Lichenicola cladoniae: one gene and its partners. The protein of the gene in region 1 interacts with the protein of each later gene in a pairwise test. Links are inferred from orthologs where the notes say so. Each region holds a gene or a part of one and is shown on either strand. Other genes may lie near its edges. The genes, in order: HN018_RS06400, HN018_RS08565 and glnK.

The links.
Region 2: the proteins of HN018_RS06400 (region 1) and HN018_RS08565 interact in binary tests that used the Escherichia coli proteins (3 or more experiments, as listed by UniProt). The link is inferred for Lichenicola cladoniae from one-to-one orthologs.
Region 3: the proteins of HN018_RS06400 (region 1) and glnK interact in binary tests that used the Escherichia coli proteins (3 or more experiments, as listed by UniProt). The link is inferred for Lichenicola cladoniae from one-to-one orthologs.

Annotation. Positions count from the first base shown.
Region 1 is NZ_CP053708.1:1,397,340-1,400,996, forward strand. The notes cover bases 189-3,657. They hold HN018_RS06400 ([protein-PII] uridylyltransferase), read right to left. Parts: upstream 3,293-3,657; coding sequence 389-3,292; downstream 189-388. Other genes in these bases: HN018_RS06395 (tetratricopeptide repeat protein), read left to right, coding at 189-364; mutS (DNA mismatch repair protein MutS), read right to left, coding at 3,319-3,657. In the rest of the region: more of HN018_RS06395, read left to right, coding at 1-188.
Region 2 is NZ_CP053708.1:1,849,926-1,852,873, forward strand. Bases 1-2,760 are described here. They hold HN018_RS08565 (P-II family nitrogen regulator), read right to left. Parts: upstream 1,670-2,760; coding sequence 1,331-1,669; downstream 1-1,330. Other genes in these bases: glnA (type I glutamate--ammonia ligase), read right to left, coding at 1-1,169; HN018_RS08570 (aminotransferase), read left to right, coding at 1,823-2,760. Also shown: more of HN018_RS08570, read left to right, coding at 2,761-2,948. UniProt on the Escherichia coli protein: P-II indirectly controls the transcription of the glutamine synthetase gene (glnA). P-II prevents NR-II-catalyzed conversion of NR-I to NR-I-phosphate, the transcriptional activator of GlnA. When P-II is uridylylated to P-II-UMP, these events are reversed.
Region 3 is NZ_CP053708.1:681,272-684,155, forward strand. Bases 1-2,799 are described here. They hold glnK (P-II family nitrogen regulator), read left to right. Parts: upstream 1-1,130; coding sequence 1,131-1,469; downstream 1,470-2,799. Other genes in these bases: HN018_RS02990 (UbiH/UbiF/VisC/COQ6 family ubiquinone biosynthesis hydroxylase), read right to left, coding at 1-854; HN018_RS03000 (ammonium transporter), read left to right, coding at 1,484-2,799. Outside these bases: more of HN018_RS03000, read left to right, coding at 2,800-2,884. UniProt on the Escherichia coli protein: Involved in the regulation of nitrogen metabolism. Regulates the activity of its targets by protein-protein interaction in response to the nitrogen status of the cell.

The DNA of each region.
Region 1 (3,657 bases):
CTCGTTGCAGCAGGGCGAGGCGGCCGGCGAAGATCCCCCGACCGGGTTGACGCTCTCCCGGCCGCCGGTGCCGCTGGCCGATCTGGGCGTGACAGCCGCGCTGATCGCCCAGCTCGACCTGGTGGTGAGCGTGGATACCGCGATCGCCCATCTCGCAGGGGCGCTGGGTCGTCCGGTCTGGCTGCTCAACCGTTTCGGCGGCGACTGGCGCTGGCAGGACGGCTTCGCGGGGCCGGACGATACGAGCCTCTGGTATCCATCGCTGCGCCAGTTTCGCCAGCGGGAACCGCTCGCGCCGTCCGCCGCCTGGCAGGATCCGGTCGCGCGCCTCGCCGGGGCGCTTCGGCTGCAGGCATCGGGGTGATAGGCGGCGAATATGCGCCCCTGATCAGGCGGCGGCACCGCTCCGCTTGCGCGACGGACCCGGTGGTGGCGCGCCTATCGCCGCCTCCTCGGCCCGCGTCAGCACGGTGACGAGCGCCAGCCGCAGCTCGTCGAGCTTGCGCTCGTTGGTGATCTTCAGGCCGAACACGTCCTTCACATAGAACACGTCCACGGCGCGGACGCCGTAGGTGGTGATATGCGCCGACGCGATCTGCATCCCCTGCTGGCTGATTGCCGCCGTGACGTCGTGCAGCAGGCCCGGCCGGTCGCGGCCGTTCACCTCGATCACCGTGTGCGCGTTGGAGGCGCGATTATCGATCACCACTCGCGGCGGCACGTGGATCGCGCGCATGCGCCGCCCCATCATTCCACCGGACGCCTTGGCGATCTCGTCGGCGAGGTTGATCCGGCCGGACAACGCCTGCTCCACCAGGATGGTCAGCCGGGCCAGCCGGTGCGGCGCGTCGAACGTGTCCTCGGCGGAATCCTGCACCCAGAAGGTATCGAGGGCCATGCCGTTGGTCATGGTGTGGATGCGTGCATCCACGATCGATGCGCCGGCAACCGCCAGCGCGCCGGCGATGCGGCTGAACAGGCCGGAATGGTCGCTGGTGTAGATGGTGACTTCGGTGACGGCCCGGGCCGGCAGCGGCTGCGTATCGACGGTCAGCGCGGAGTCCCGCAGCGTGCTTTCGCGGATCATGCGGGCATGGCGCGCATGCATGTCCGGATCGAACGACAGCCAGTAGCCGCCATAGCCGAGCTGCAGGAAGTCGGCGATCTCGGTGCCGGCGAAGCCGTCCTCCTCGAGCAGGCCGCTGACCGCCTCCTTGGCGCGGGCGACCCGCACGTCGCGCTCGGTGGTGGCGAGCCCGCCGGCCAGGACTTCTGCCACGCGCGCATACAGTTCTCGCAGCAGCGTCGCCTTCCAGTTGTTCCAGACCTTCGGGCTTACCGCCCGCATGTCGATGATGGTCAGGACCAGCAGCAAACGCAGTCGTTCGGGAGACTGGATGGTGTCGGCGAGGTCGAGGATGGTCTTGGGATCGTCGATGTCGCGGTGGAACGCGGTCTGGCTGAGCAGCAGGTGATGCAGCACCAGCCACGACACGGTTTCGGTTTCTTCCGCCGACAGGCCGAGTGCCGGGCAGAGCTCCAGCGCCAGCTCCGAACCGAGCTCGGAATGATCGCCGCCGCGACCCTTGGCGATGTCGTGCATCAGCGTCGCCACATACAGCGCGCGCCGCGATTGCAGATCCTCGACGAGGTCGTTGGCGACCGGGGTCTCCTCGGCGAGCAGCCCGGCCTCGAGCGTCCCCAGGATGCGAACCGCCTCGATCGTGTGCTCGTCGACGGTGAACACATGGTAGGTGTCGAACTGCATCTGGCCGACGATGCGCGACCAGGGCGGGATCAGCCGGCCGAGCAGCCCGGTCTCGTTCAGCACGTGCAGCCAGCGTGCCGCGGAGCGCGCCGGCTCGCCGCGGCGGATCTCCTCCTCGCGCGCCGCCCGGTCCATCTCGCTGGCGAGCTTGCGGTTCGGGCGCTCGCCGCAGATCAGTTCGAGCAGGATGCGGTTCGCCTCGGCGTTGCCGCGCAGCGACGCGGCGCGACGTTCCCAGCGGATCAGCAGGTGCATCGCCAGCGGATGGATCGCGAGCTTGCGGTCCCGTGCATAGGCGAGCAGCCGCAGCATCATGATCGGCTGCTCGTCGAACGACACGCCCGGCGCCGGCATGATCTGCCCGTCCGCAAGGACGAAGCCCGCCTTGCGCAGGGCGGCATCGACCTGCGGAACCACCGCCGGTGCCCCAAGCGCCTCGCGCAGCACCTGCGGCTCGAGGATATGGGTGAGGCGCATCACCTCGCGCGCGGTCAGGAAGTAATGGCGCATGAAGCGCTCGACGCCCACCTGGCGGCCATGGCGCGTGTAGCCCATGCGGGCGCCGACGACAGGCTGCATGTCGAAGGTCAGCCGTTCCTCGGCGCGACCGGCGATGTAGTGGAGGTGGAAGCGCACGGTCCACAGGAAGTCCCAGGATCGCTGGGCCCGCTTGGCTTCCTGTTCGGTCAGCAGGCCGGGAGTGCGCTGGTATGGCCCGCTCGGGCGGGCCAGTTCGGCGAAGTTTCGCGTTCCGAAGGTGTCCCGACAGAGCCAGTAGAGCGTCTGCAGGTCGCGGAGCGCGCCGCGGCCTTCCTTGATGTTCGGCTCGACCAGGAACGGGCTCTCGCCATAGCGCTGGTGACGAATCGTGCGCTCGCGCTGCTTGTCGGCGATGAAGCCGCCGGCCCCGGCCTCGACGCACGCGACGATGTAGCGGGCCTGGAACATCGAGAACAGCGCATCGTCGCCCGCGATGCGGCGCGCGTCGAGCAGTGTGGTGCGGATGGTGGTGTCGTCCGCCGCCTCGGCAATGCACTGGCTGACCGAGCGGGTCGCATGCCCGACCTTGAGGCCGAGATCCCACAGGAAGTAGAGCATGAATTCGACGGCGGCCAGGATCACCGGCGATGGTTCCTCGTCGGTCAGGAACAGCAGGTCGATGTCGCTGAACGGTGCCAGCGTGCCGCGGCCATAGCCGCCGGTCGCGGCGATCGCCAGCTCCATGCCGGTCGCCGCATCGGGCAGTTCGAGCCGCGCCGCCGCGATCTCGTCCTGCAGCGCGTCGTTCATGGTGAAGTCGTGCAGGGCCGCGATCAGGCCGTCGGTCAGGCCTGCCAGCATCTGGGCAGCCCGCTCGCCATCCACGCGATGCTGCTCGAATTCGTCGCGCACGCCCTGCTGGATACGGGCCAGATGACGGCGGAACAGCGCGATCGCCGCACCCCTCGGTGTGGGTCCGGCGTCCGCTGGCCTGGCGAGGGATGAGGTGAGGGCGCGGTTCGCGTCCCCGGAATCCGTGAACATGGATGCGGCTATCGGCATAGTGTCAGTCAGAATAGCGTGTCGACGCTGCTTGCAACAGCAACATCGTGCGATGCAGCAAAGATCGATTTCAGCCGGTAGAGCGCGTCGAGCGCTTCGCGCGGTGTCAGCTGATCCGGCTCGATCGCATCCATCGCAATCCGCAGTGCCGCGATCTCGGACGGATCGAAAGTCGATGTTTCCGTGTCGGGCTCAGCATCCCGCCCGGGCACGGCCGAACCGGCCGCAGCGAACAAAGGTAGTGGCGGTTTAGACGCAGCGCGGGTTTTTTCCAGGCTCGCCAGCAGCCTGCCGGCCCGCCGTACGACCGGTTCCGGGACCCCTGCGAGGCGCGCCACATGCACCCC
Region 2 (2,948 bases), 450 kb from region 1 along the record:
ATCGCCGAGAAGGCGAGATACGGGTTGGCGGTCGCATCCGGGAACCGGACCTCGATGCGCTTCGCCTTCGGGCTGGTCGCATACGGGATGCGGCAGGAGGCGGAGCGGTTGCGCGCCGAATAGGCGAGCAGCACCGGCGCCTCGAAGCCCGGGATCAGGCGCTTGTAGGAGTTGGTCGACGGGTTGGTGAAGGCGTTCAGCGCCTTGGCGTGCTTGATGATGCCGCCGATATAATAGAGCGCCGTGTCGGACAGGTCGGCATAGCCGTTGCCGGCCATGACCGGCTTGCCGTCCTTCCAGATCGACTGGTGCACGTGCATGCCGGAGCCGTTGTCGCCGAACACCGGCTTCGGCATGAAGGTCGCCGTCTTGCCGTACGAGTGCGCGACGTTGTGCACGCAGTATTTGTAGATCTGCATGTAGTCGGCTGCCTTGAGCAGCGTGGTGAACTTGGTGCCGAGCTCGTGCTGCGACTGCGCCACCTCGTGATGGTGCTTCTCGATCGGCAGGCCCATCTCGCCCATCGTCGAAAGCATCTCGGCGCGCAAATCGTTCTCGCTGTCGACCGGGGCCACCGGGAAGTAGCCGCCCTTGACGGTCGGGCGATGGCCCATGTTGCCTTCCGGGTAGTCCTTCAGCGAGGCGCCGGGGCCTTCGATGCTGTCGAGCTGGTAGGAGGAGTAGTTCGGGCCGACGCCGAACTTCACGCTGTCGAAGATGAAGAACTCGGCCTCGGGGCCAAAGAACGCGGTGTCGCCGATGCCGGTCGATTTCAGGTACTGCTCGGCGAGCTTGCAGGTGCCGCGCGGGTCGCGGTTGTAGAGCTGGCCGGTCGAGGGCTCGATGATGTCGCAGAACAGGATCATCTGCGGCTTGGCCGAGAACGGGTCCATCACCGCGCTGTCGGGATCCGGCATCAGGATCATGTCGCTCTCGTTGATCGCCTTCCAGCCGGCGATCGACGATCCGTCGAACATGAAGCCGTCACGGAACACGTCTTCCTCGATGGTCGAGACATGCTGGGTGGTGTGGTGCCACTTGCCCTTGGGGTCGGTGAACCGCAGGTCGACATACTCGACCGAATGCTCCTGCAACAGCTCCATCACCTTGGCGACGTTGCTGGAGAGGGGCGTGGGCTCCGCACCGGAATGAGAAGATTTCTTGGCCATCCGTTGACACTCTGCTGTTTGGGACAGCCGCATGGTGCGGCCGGCTCGCTTCGAGAAACTGGTTGGTGCCGGACCGTGACTGGATCGCGTGGTCCGGGTGGGCCTGGATGAAGTCGTTCAGCGGAACGAGGCGAGGGGATCCGCCTGAACCGGGAAATCAGTTAGATCGCATCCTCGCCGCGTTCGCCGGTGCGGATGCGCACCACCTCCTCAAGGCTGGAGACGAAGATCTTGCCGTCGCCGATGCGGCCGGTGCGGGCCGCCTCGACGATCGCCTCGACGGCGCGTTCGGCGATCCGGTCGTCGCAGACCACCTCGATTTTTACCTTGGGCAGGAAATCGACCACGTATTCGGCGCCGCGATACAGCTCGGTATGGCCCTTCTGGCGGCCAAACCCCTTCGCCTCGGTGACGGTGATCCCCTGCAACCCGATCTCGTGCAGCGCCTCCTTCACCTCATCAAGCTTGAACGGCTTGATGATGGCCTCGATCTTTTTCATGACCGCCCTTCTTCGTCACGGCGCGTTTCCGGCGCCCGCTATCGGCGCCCGCCCTGGTCATGGCACGTTCGCACGGGGCGCGGGTCGCGGCAATCGCGGTCGCCGCCGCTTTGCGCCATGATCGGTGCCGACCCGATGCCGAGGCCCATTTGCATGAAACCCCTGAACAGCCAGCTTTCCGAGGCGCGCACGACGATCTTCACCGTCATGTCTGCCCTTGCGGTGAAACATGGCGCGATCAATCTCGGCCAGGGCTTCCCGGATACCGAGGGCCCGGCGGATATCGTGCAGGCCGCCGCGGATGCGCTGCTCGACAATCGCAACCAGTATCCGCCGATGACCGGCCTGCCCGAGCTGAAGCAGGCGGTGGCGCGCGCGAATAGTCGCTTCTATGGCCTCGACGTCGATCCGGTGACCGAGATCGTGGTCACGTCCGGCGCCACCGAGGCGCTGATCGCCACCCTCGCCGCGCTGATCGACCCCGGCGACGAGGTGGTGCTGTTCGAGCCGCTGTACGACACCTATGTGCCTGCAGTCCGGCTGCTGGGCGGTATCCCCCGGCTGGTCCGGCTCACCCCGCCCGACTGGGTGCTGCCACGGGCCGAGCTGGAAGCGGCGTTCGGACCCAGGACCAAGGCGGTCCTGCTCAACAGCCCGATGAACCCGGCCGGCAAGGTGTTCGATGCCGAGGAGCTGGCGTTCATCGCCGGCCTGCTGCAGCGCCACGATGCCTATGCGGTGTGCGACGAGGTGTACGAGCACCTGACCTTCGACGGTGCCCGCCATACGCCGTTGATGACGCTGCCGGGCATGCGCGAGCGCTGCCTGCGGATCGGCAGCGCCGGCAAGAGCTTCTCCCTGACCGGCTGGAAGGTCGGCTACGTCACGGCGGCAGCCCATCTCGCGTCCGTGGTCGCCAAGGCGCACCAGAACCTCACCTTCACCACGCCCCCGAACCTGCAGCGCGCTGTGGCCCTGGGACTCGACAAGGACGATGCCTATTTCGGCGCGCTGGCCAGCGAGCTCCAGGGCAAGCGCGACCTGCTGGCGGCGGGGCTGGAGGAGATCGGCTTCTCGGTGCTGCCGTCGCACGGCAGCTATTTCCTGATCGCCGACTTCCGCGGGCTGGGCTTCACCGGCAACGACGTGGCGTTCTGCGAACATCTGACCGAGGCGGCAGGCGTCACCGCGATCCCGGTCTCGGCCTTCTACGACCAGCCCGATGCACCCGATCACTATGTCCGGTTCGCGTTCTGCAAGCGCGAGTCGGTGCTCCGCG
Region 3 (2,884 bases), 720 kb from region 1 along the record:
GCGTGCAGGGCGCTCAGCGGGTAGAGCCAGCGGCGCCCGACCAGCCGGATGTCGCCCAGGTGTGAGCCGAGCCGCCGCTGGATCTCGTTGGCATAGTGGGTGTCGTCGAGCGCCATCAGCTTGCGGGCGACGGCGTCGCGTTCGCTCCAGACGATCGCCGACAGATGCGGGGCGCCCTCGGTCGGAGCCATCGGCAGTTGCGCGAACGGGCCACCGGGCAGGAAATGCTCGAGCGCGTGATTATGGTGCGGCTTCGTGTGGGCGATTGCGCAGACCAGGCCGGCCTGGCGATAGCCGAATCGGGTGACGGCGATCCCGGCCTGCCGCCGCAGCGGGCTCTCGCGTCCCTCCGCCGCCACCACCAGCTGGGCGCGTATCGTGCGACCATCGGTCGTGCGCACGATGGCGGCCTGATCGGTCCGGGTGACCGAGGCCTCGGTGGGAGCGGCGACGACGATCGCGGGCATCGCGTGCAGCGTCGCGTTCAGCGCCACCCGCAAGCTGCGCGCCTCGGTCATCCAGCCGAACGGCTCGCCGACCTCGTGATGGTCGAAATGCAGGAACAGCGGCGAAGCCGGCTGCCCCGGCTTGCCGTCGGATACCCGGATGCCCTCGATCGGGCAGGACGGCAGCGGCAGGTGGCTCCACACGCCGGCGGCCTCGAGCAGGCGCCGCGAACTCGCGGCGATCGCATAGGCGCGGCCATCGAAATCCGGATGTTCCATCGGCGGAAGTGCCGCCCGGTCGACGATCGCCACCGGTAAGCCGGCGGCGCCAAGACGGCAGGCGAGGGTGGCGCCGACCGGTCCGGCACCGACGACGCAGACGGCGACGTCCAGATTGGTGTTACTCATCTGCAAGGCTCCAGAAACTATTCATCGGTCCGCCACACGGTGGTGCGCGTAATATGGGCGTCGCGCCGCCGATCACTGCACCAATTTCGTGCACGACCGCGACTTTCTAGGTTCGTGCCGGCTCATCGTCGCTCGTGGCGAATCTGTGGCATGGATTTTGGAACGATTGCGTGCCAAATCGAGAGATGCTCCGGCGCGGCGTTGGAGAAGGTTCGTCCGGCCCGGCATGTGCCGATCAGCCGTCGTGACCAGGCAGAACAAGAAGAGAGAGGTGCGATGAAGCTCGTCACAGCAGTCATCAAGCCCTTCAAGCTCGATGACGTAAGAGAAGCGCTGACACCGCTTGGTGTTCAGGGACTCACGGTCTCCGAGGTGAAGGGATTTGGTCGCCAGAAAGGCCAGACCGAAATCTACCGCGGCGCGGAGTACCACGTCAGCTTCCTGCCGAAGGTCAAGATCGAGGTCGCCGTGTCCGACGACATGGTGGACCAGGTGGTCGAGGCCATCCTGCAGTCGGCGCACACCGGCAAGATCGGCGACGGCAAGATCTTCGTGAGCGAGATCCTCAGAGCCATCCGGATCCGTACCCGTGAGACCGGCGAGGATGCGCTGTGAGGGACACCACTCCGATGCACGTTGCCCCCGCGGCTCGATCGCCGCTGTCCTCCAACATCCGCACCGGTATCGCAACAGGCTCGGCGCTTGCGGCCATCATGCTGCTGGCCTTCGCTCATCCGGCGCTGGCCGCCGATGCCGCGCCCGCTGCACCCGTGGCGCCTCCGAAGATCGATTCCGGCGATACCGCCTGGATGCTCACCAGCACCGCCCTGGTGCTGATGATGACGGTGCCCGGCCTCGCGCTCTATTACGCCGGCATGGTGCGCAAGAAAAACGTCCTCGCCACCTTGATGCAGGCTTTCGCGATCTGCTGCCTGGTCACCATTACCTGGGTCGTGGTCGGCTACAGCCTGACCTTCACCACCGGCTCGGCCTACATCGGCGATTTCTCGCGCTTCATGCTGCATGGCATGGCCACGAACATCACCAAGGGCTCCGACATCGGCTTCACTCTCGGCGCGGGATCGTCCAATCCGACGGTCACGACGATCCCCGAGAGCGTCTACATGATGTTCCAGATGACGTTCGCGATCATCACCCCGGCGCTGATCGCCGGCGCGTTCGCGGATCGCATGAAATTCTCCGCCATGTGCGTCTTCATGGTGCTGTGGTCGATCGTCGTCTACGCGCCGATCGCGCACTGGGTCTGGAGCCCGATCGGCTGGGTCGCCGCGTTTGGCGCGATCGACTTCGCCGGCGGCACCGTCGTTCACATCAATGCCGGTATCGCCGGCCTGATGTGCGCGCTCGTGCTCGGCAAGCGCACCGGCTACGGCCATGACGACATGTCGCCGCACAACCTCACCTACGCGGTCATCGGCGCATCGCTCCTGTGGGTTGGCTGGTTCGGCTTCAACGCCGGCTCCGCGGTCGGCGCGAACGGACGCGCCGGCATGGCGATGGCCGCAACGCAGATCGCGACCGCGGCAGCAGCACTCGGCTGGATGTTCGCCGAGTGGATCATCAAGGGCAAGCCGACCGTTCTCGGCATCATTTCCGGCGCGGTTGCCGGACTGGTCGCGATCACCCCGGCTTCGGGCTTCGTGCTGCCGGGTGCTTCGATCATCATCGGCCTCGTCGCCGGTGTCGGCTGCTACTTCGCGGCAACCAGCCTCAAGCATCTGCTCGGTTATGACGACAGTCTCGATGCGTTCGGCGTGCACGGTATCGGCGGCATCATCGGTGCGTTGCTGACCGGCGTGTTCGCCTATGGCCCTCTTTCGGCAACCGATGCGTCGCCGGCCGGCGTCGTCGGGTCGTTCGCCCAGTTCATCATCCAGGGCAAGGCCGTCCTGGTGACCGTGATCTGGAGCGGCCTGCTTTCATTCGTCCTGCTGAAAGTCATCGACTGGACCATCGGTCTTCGCGTCAGCCATGACGACGAGGTCGAAGGTCTCGACATGACGCTGCAC